Regions from separate parts of the Micromonospora sp. NPDC048170 genome, predicted to be linked through region 2. Evidence: riboswitches for the same ligand, from Rfam matches in the RefSeq annotation. Region 2 holds a riboswitch; the other holds the start of a gene.
The links. A riboswitch is a leader RNA that binds a small molecule or an ion and turns the genes downstream of it on or off. The one in region 2 is predicted to bind thiamine pyrophosphate.

Region 1 (3,354 bases), on a different contig from region 2:
ACCGGTCCCGTTCGCACGCGCCGACGGCCGCGGTCGTCCCCGTCAGCACGCCCGACCCTCAGGAGCCGCGCCGGATCCCGCCCGCGCCGGAGCGTCAGGAGCCGCGCCGGATCCGGCCCGCGTACCGGGCCTCCAGGGCGTTGTTGTGCTCGTCGCCCCCGGCGATGTTGGCCGACAGGTAGACCGGGGGCCGCTCCCCCGCAGCCAGCAGCCGGGCCACCACCTCGACAGTGATCTGCTGCGCGAGCAGCGCCGCGGTGATCGACGAGACCGCGCCGACCGCGCCACCACCCGGCAACGGCAGCGTCGCGTCGCCGTACGGGGCGCCGTTGTCGAGCACCACGTCGGCGAAGTCGGCGAGCCTGCGCCCCGACGGGTGGCGCGACGTCATCTGCCCGGAGTGCCGCGCCGAGGTGATCGCGACCAGCCCGTGCCCCTTCTCCTTGACCAGCGACGCGAACTCCACCATCGCGCCGTTCACGCCGGAGTTGGAGGCGAGCACGAAGACGTCCCGGGGGCTGACCGGAGCCAGCTCGTAGAGGCGGTGCGCCACCGACGGATCGCGCTCCAGCAGCGGCCCGAGCACGTCCGCCGGGGCGCCGCCGACCAGCACCAGGTCCCGCAGGGCGATCCGGTTGGTCGGGACCAGCCCGCCGGCCCGCCCGGCGATCTCCATGGCCAGCGCCTCGGAGTGGCCGGTGCCGAACGCGTGGACCACGCCGTCGGCGCGTACGGCCTCGGCGATCAGGTCGGCAGCCTGCCCCACCGCCTCGCGTTGGCTCTCGGCCACCCGGTTCATCGTGGCGGTCACCACGGCCAGGAAGCCCTCGGCGCTCACCGTCATGTCTGCTCCGTCCATGTCGTACCTCCGTCGGGGATGGGGTCCGGCAACCGCCGGGCGGCGTCGCGGGGAGGGTCAGGCCGGGTCGTACGCCCGGGCCAGGATCGCCTCGGCCAGTGCCGCGGGCGCCTCGTCGGGAATCCAGTGGCTCACCCGGGGCAGCTCGACGAAGCGGTAGTCGGCGCTCACGTGCCCGGCGCACGCCTCGGCGGCGGTGCGGCCGATCGCGACGTCCCGGCCGCTCCACACGAACGTGGTCGGCACCGTCACCGGCCCGGTGGCCGCGAGGTCCCGGCGGGACATGGCCCGGTACCAGTTCAGCGCCGCGGTCAGCGCGCCCGGCTCGCGCATCGGGTCCGCGTACGCGGCCACCCGCGCGTCGTCGCCGACCCCGTGCAGCATCCGGCGCAGCCCGGTCGCGCCCAGCGCCAGCAGCGCCTTCTCCGCCTTGCCCGGCTTGCGGAACAGCGCCATGTACGCGGAGCGCGCCTTCTGCCCCGCGTCCTCGGCCAACGCCCACGCCATCGCGGCGGGATGCGGCACCGAGATCGCGGTCAGCGTACGGACCCGATCGGGGTGGCCGGCCGCGACGGCCCAGGCCACCACCGCGCCCCAGTCGTGCCCCACCAGGTGCGCCGCGTCGACGCCCAGCGCGTCGAGTACGCCCACCGCGTCGGCGACCAGCTCCGGCAGCCGGTACGCCTCGACCGCCTCGGGGCGCGCGCCCGGCGAGTAGCCGCGCTGGTCCGGCGCGTACGTGCGCAGGCCGGCGGCGTGCAGCGCGGGCACCACGTCGTCGAACTCCCCACCGTGCTGGGGGAAGCCGTGCAGCAGCAGGACGGGCGTGCCGCCCTCCGGTCCGCCGACGCGGACGTCGAACGTCAACCCCCGGGCCTCGATCCGCATGATCGTGAGCCTACCCACGTTGCCGGCCTGCCCCTCGCCACGTACAGCCCGCGCGGGTCACCGGGGCCGGAATCGACGGCGTCGACCGATCGCGCCGATGAGCTGCGGAAAGATCACTTTGCCCGATGATCTTCAAAGGTGTTAGCGTCGGGCCACAACTTCACATCCGACAGGGGAGCGCACAGCGCTGAGAGTGCGGGCACCGCCCGCAGACCCTCGAACCTGATCTGGGTAATGCCAGCGCAGGGAGTTCGGTCGACCTCCAGCCGCGTCGACGTCCGGCACATCCGGGCGCGGCGTGCGTCTTCTCCTGGTTCGCGTTCAGGACTGGGAGCAATCATGCGAGACAACAACACCACCCCCCGGTGGCGAACCGTCGACGTCGTCGTCGCCGCGGTGATCGCGGTGGCCTTCGGCGTCATCTTCTGGGCCTGGGGCCTGCTGTGGCGGGCCGTCGACCCGGCGTTCGCGTTCTTCCCCGCCGGCCAGGCGATCATGTACGGCGTGTGGCTGGTCCCGGCCGTCCTCGGCGGCCTGGTGATCCGCAAGCCCGGCGCGGCGCTCTTCTGCGAGGCGGTGGCGGCGACGGTCTCCGCGCTGCTCGGCGCCGAGTGGGGCGGCGTCACCATCGTCCAGGGCCTGATCCAGGGCCTCGGCGCCGAGCTGGCCTTCGCCGCGTTCCGGTACCGCTCGTTCCGGCTGCCCACCGCGCTGATCGCGGGCGCGCTGACCGGCTTCGGCGCGGCGCTGTTCGACTTCTTCGTCTGGAACAGCGAGTACGCCCTGACCAGCTACCGCATCCCCTACGCCCTGCTCACCGTCGTCAGCGCCGCCGCGGTGGCCGGCGCCGGCGCCTGGGCCCTGACCCGCGCCCTGGTCACCACGGGCGCCCTGGACCGCTTCCCCGCCGCCCAATCCCGCCCCCTGATCTGACCCACCTCGGACGGATCACGTCGATCATGAAGTTGTCGCCGCGACACGCCGTGCCGATTGACGACAACTTCATGATCGACAAATGCGAAGGGGGGTGTCGGGTGTGGGGGCGGTAGTGCTGCGCGGGTTCGGGTGGCGGCACGCCGGGCGGCGGGCATGGGCCGTACGCGGGGTGGACCTGCACGTCGAGGCCGGCGAGCGGGTGCTGCTGCTGGGGCCGTCGGGCGCCGGCAAGAGCACGCTGCTCGCCGCGCTGGCCGGGCTGCTGCCGGAGGACTCGGGCGAGCAGGAGGGCACCGTCGAGATCGACGGGCTCGACCCTCGTAAGAGCCGCGAACGGGTGGGCATCGTCTTCCAGGACCCGGAGACCCAGCTCGTGATGGCCCGCAGCGGCGACGACGTGGCGTTCGGGCTGGAGAACCGCGGCGTCCCCGCCGGGGAGATCTGGCCCCGCGTCGACGAGGCGCTGGCCCGGGTCGGCTTCCCGTACCCCCGGGACCGTGCCACCGCCGCCCTCTCCGGCGGCGAGCAGCAGCGCCTCGCCCTGGCGGGGGTACTTGCCCTGCGTCCCCGCCTGCTGCTGCTCGACGAGCCGACCGCCAACCTCGACCCGACCGGCGCGGCGCTGATCCGGGCGGCGGTGGCCGGCGCGCTGGACGCCGACACCACGCTGA
Region 2 (3,354 bases):
CAGCTTGGCCGTTGTGGGGTGGTGCTGCGGGGCGCCCGCCGGTGTGGACGTTCGTCGGCGAGTGGAACACCAGGGCTGTCACCGTGGGTGGTTGACCGACCTGGCATTCCGCTCGTCGGTGCGTTCGCGGAGGGCGGCGACGACGAGGCGTACCGTCCGGGTCCGGTGCCGGAGCACGTCGTCGGCGGTGAACCGGAGGACGATCCAGCCGGCCGCGCGGAGCGCGTTCAGCCGGGCGACGTCCTGCCGGAAGTGGACGCGTTCCCGGTGGTGGTCGCCGTCGTACTCGACCGCGACGCGCAGGGCCGGCCACGCCAGGTCGACCCGGCCGACGAACCGTCCGCGGGCGTCGAGCACGTCGTGCTGTGCGACGGGCGGGGGCAGGCCGGCGTCGAGCAGGAGGAGCCGTAACCGGGTCTCCATCGGAGACTCACTCAGGGGCTCGGCCAGCGCGAGCACCTCCCGCAGCAGCGGCAGCCCGGGCCAACGACGACGAATGTTCGCGTACGCCGACAGGGCCGGCAGTTTGAGCACCCGGCGGTGCAGCAGCGCGTCGACGGCCACCAGAGCCTCGTCGCGCGGCGCCTGTCGACCGAGGTCGAACGCCGTCCGCAGCGGCGTGGTGACCGGCAGACCACCGAAGCGGGCCAGGTCGCTCTCCGGCAGGTTCGAACGGGTGACGCCCAGCCGTGGGTGTGGGCGCAGCCTCGCCGAGCGGGGAAGGAGAACGCTGACCGGCGCGTCCCGGGCCAGCAGGTCGACGCCCCACAGGTATGCGGCACTCGCCCCGGCGATCGCGGCGCCGGTGGGCAGGAGCAGGGCCACCGCGTCACACCAGAGCCGATGGTCCGGCGCGCGCAGCGCGTCCCGGTGCACGTACACGTCGGGCAGCAGGCGCCGCCAGGCCGGACCGCGCAGCATGGCGCGGGTCAGCAGTCCGTCGGCGACGGCGGCGCTCGCCCGGAAGGGCAGGAAGGCCAGGCGCGGCGGTACCCGGGCGGCGGAGGGCATCCGAACAGCATGGCGTGACGTGGCGGTCACGTACCGCCCCGCCCGCCGGGTTCGGGCGGTCGGTGTGAAATCCGCATCCCGACCTTGGCGGATCCGGCGATCCGTCGTACGGTGACATCGCAAGTGACCCACGGGAGCCCGGTACACCGGGCTGAGAGGGGGGCTGTGAGCCCCCGACCGTCGAACCTGATCCGGGTAATGCCGGCGCAGGGAGGAGTGTTGCCGTGCCGTCCCTCGGGCGACTGCATCTGATCACCGACACCCGACCCGGGCGGGATCCGCTCACCGTGCTGCGCGCCGCCCTCCCGGTGGCCCGCGCCGAGCTGGTCGTGCAGGTCCGGGTGGAGGACGACGCCACCGACCGGGAGGCGTACGACCTGGCGCGTCGGGTGGTCGCGCTCTGCGACCGGTATGCCGCCACCTGCCTGGTCAACGACCGGTTGCACGTGGCGTTGGCGGTGGGTGCCGCCGGTGGGCACGTCGGCGCGGCGGACCTGCCGGTCGGGGCGGCCCGCCGGATCCTCGGCGCCACCGCCGTGCTCGGCGCCACCGCCCGCGAGCCGGGGACGGCCGCCGAGGCGGTCGCCGCCGGGGCCAGCTACCTGGGCGTGGGCCCCTGCCACGCCACCAGCACCAAGACCGGGCTGCCGGCGCCGATCGGCCCGGCGGGGGTACGCGCGGTCGTCGACGCCGTGGGCGTGCCGGTCGTCGCGATCGGCGGGGTGACCGCCGCGAGGGTGCCCGCGCTGGTGGCCGCCGGGGCGTACGGGGTGGCGGTGGTGGGGGCGATCTCCGGGGCGGCCGATCCGGCCCGGGCGACGGCGGAACTGCTGGGAGCACTGGGGTGCTGAGCCGGCCGGACGTCGCCGTGGTGGGGGCGGGACCGGTCGGACTGGCGATCGCCTGGCGCTGCGCAGCACGCGGACTCAGGGTCGTCGTGCACGATCCCGCCCCGGGTTCCGGCGCGTCGCACGTCGCCGCCGGGATGCTCGCCCCGGTCGCCGAGGCGTACTTCGGCGAGCACGAGCTGACCGGGCTGCTGACCGCCTCCGCCGCCCGCTGGCCGGCCTTCGCCGCCGAGCTGACCGCCGCCACGGGCGCGGACATCGGCTACCGGACCGAGGGCACCCTGATGGTCGGGCTCACCGCCGACGACCTGGCCGAGGCGCGCAGGCTGTGGGCGTACCAACAGGGGATCGGACTGCCGGTGACGCCGTTGCGCCCCACGGCGCTGCGGGACCGCGAGCCGGCGCTGGCGACCCGGGTGCGCGGGGGCGCGCTCGCCGCCACCGACCACCAGGTCGACCCGCGCCGGCTGGTGCCGGCGCTGCGTACGGCCGCCGAACGGGCCGGCGCCACGCTGGTGCCCGCCGCCGTGCGCCGGCTGTCCGACGTGGCTGCCGGGGTCACAGTGGTCGCGGCCGGCTGCGGCGCGGCGGCCCTGACCGGACTGCCGGTGCGGCCCGTGAAGGGGCAGGTGGTCCGGCTCCGCGCGCCCGGCGGCGCCGCGCCGGGCTTCCGGCACGTCATCCGGGGGTACGCCGACGGCGAGCACGTCTACCTCGTGCCCCGCCGGGACGGGGAGGTGGTGGTGGGCGCGACCGTCGAGGAGCGTGCCGACACCGACGTCTCCGCCGGGGCGGTGCTGCGCCTGCTCCGCGCCGCCGTCGACCTGGTGCCCGAGTTGGCCGAGTACGACCTCGTCGAGACCCTCGCCGGCCTGCGCCCCGGCACCCCCGACAACGCTCCCGTCCTCGGCCCGCTGCCCGGCCGGCCCGGTGTGCTCGTCGCGACCGGGCACCACCGGCACGGCATCGTGCTCACCCCGGTCACCGCCGACCTGATCGCCGACCTGGTCGCCACGGGCACGGCGGACCCGATGCTCGCCCCCTTCACCCCGGCCCGGTTCGTGCCGGCCGCCGACGTCCGGTCCGGCCCCGGACCGTCCACATCCGAGGAGGAGCACACGTGGAACTGACGGTGAACGGCGCCGGGCGTAGCCTGCCCGGCGGCTCGACCGTGGCGGACCTGGTCCGCGCGGTCACCGACCAGCAGCGCGGCCTCGCCGTCGCGGTCAACGGGGAGGTGGTGCCGCGTACCGGCTGGTCGGTGACCGCGCTGCGCGACGGCGACCGGGTCGAGGTGCTCAGCGCCGCCCAGGGCGGGTGACGCGGTGGGCCTCGACCTGGGTGGCGTGAGCTTCACGTCCCGGCTGATCCTCGGCACCGGTGGTGCGGCGAACCTGCGCGTGCTGGAGGACGCGATCCGTGCCTCCGGCACCGAACTGGTCACCCTGGCACTACGCCGGGTCGACACCGCCCCCGGCACCGCCGGCGGGCTGCT

Region 1: another riboswitch for thiamine pyrophosphate. It lies ahead of AB0D32_RS26550 (ECF transporter S component); the one in region 2 lies ahead of thiE (thiamine phosphate synthase).

Annotation. Positions count from the first base shown of each region.
Region 1 is NZ_JBEZMR010000028.1:71,476-74,829, reverse strand. It holds gene AB0D32_RS26560 (SIS domain-containing protein) at 95-844, opposite strand; gene AB0D32_RS26555 (alpha/beta fold hydrolase) at 917-1,747, opposite strand; TPP riboswitch at 1,909-2,014, shown strand; gene AB0D32_RS26550 (ECF transporter S component) at 2,087-2,680, shown strand; gene AB0D32_RS26545 (ABC transporter ATP-binding protein) at 2,784-3,354, shown strand, end outside.
Region 2 is NZ_JBEZMR010000009.1:28,016-31,369, reverse strand. It holds gene AB0D32_RS14680 (DUF559 domain-containing protein) at 79-1,011, opposite strand; TPP riboswitch at 1,133-1,241, shown strand; gene thiE (thiamine phosphate synthase) at 1,236-1,862, shown strand; gene thiO (glycine oxidase ThiO) at 1,856-2,989, shown strand; gene thiS (sulfur carrier protein ThiS) at 2,980-3,180, shown strand; gene AB0D32_RS14660 (thiazole synthase) at 3,185-3,354, shown strand, end outside.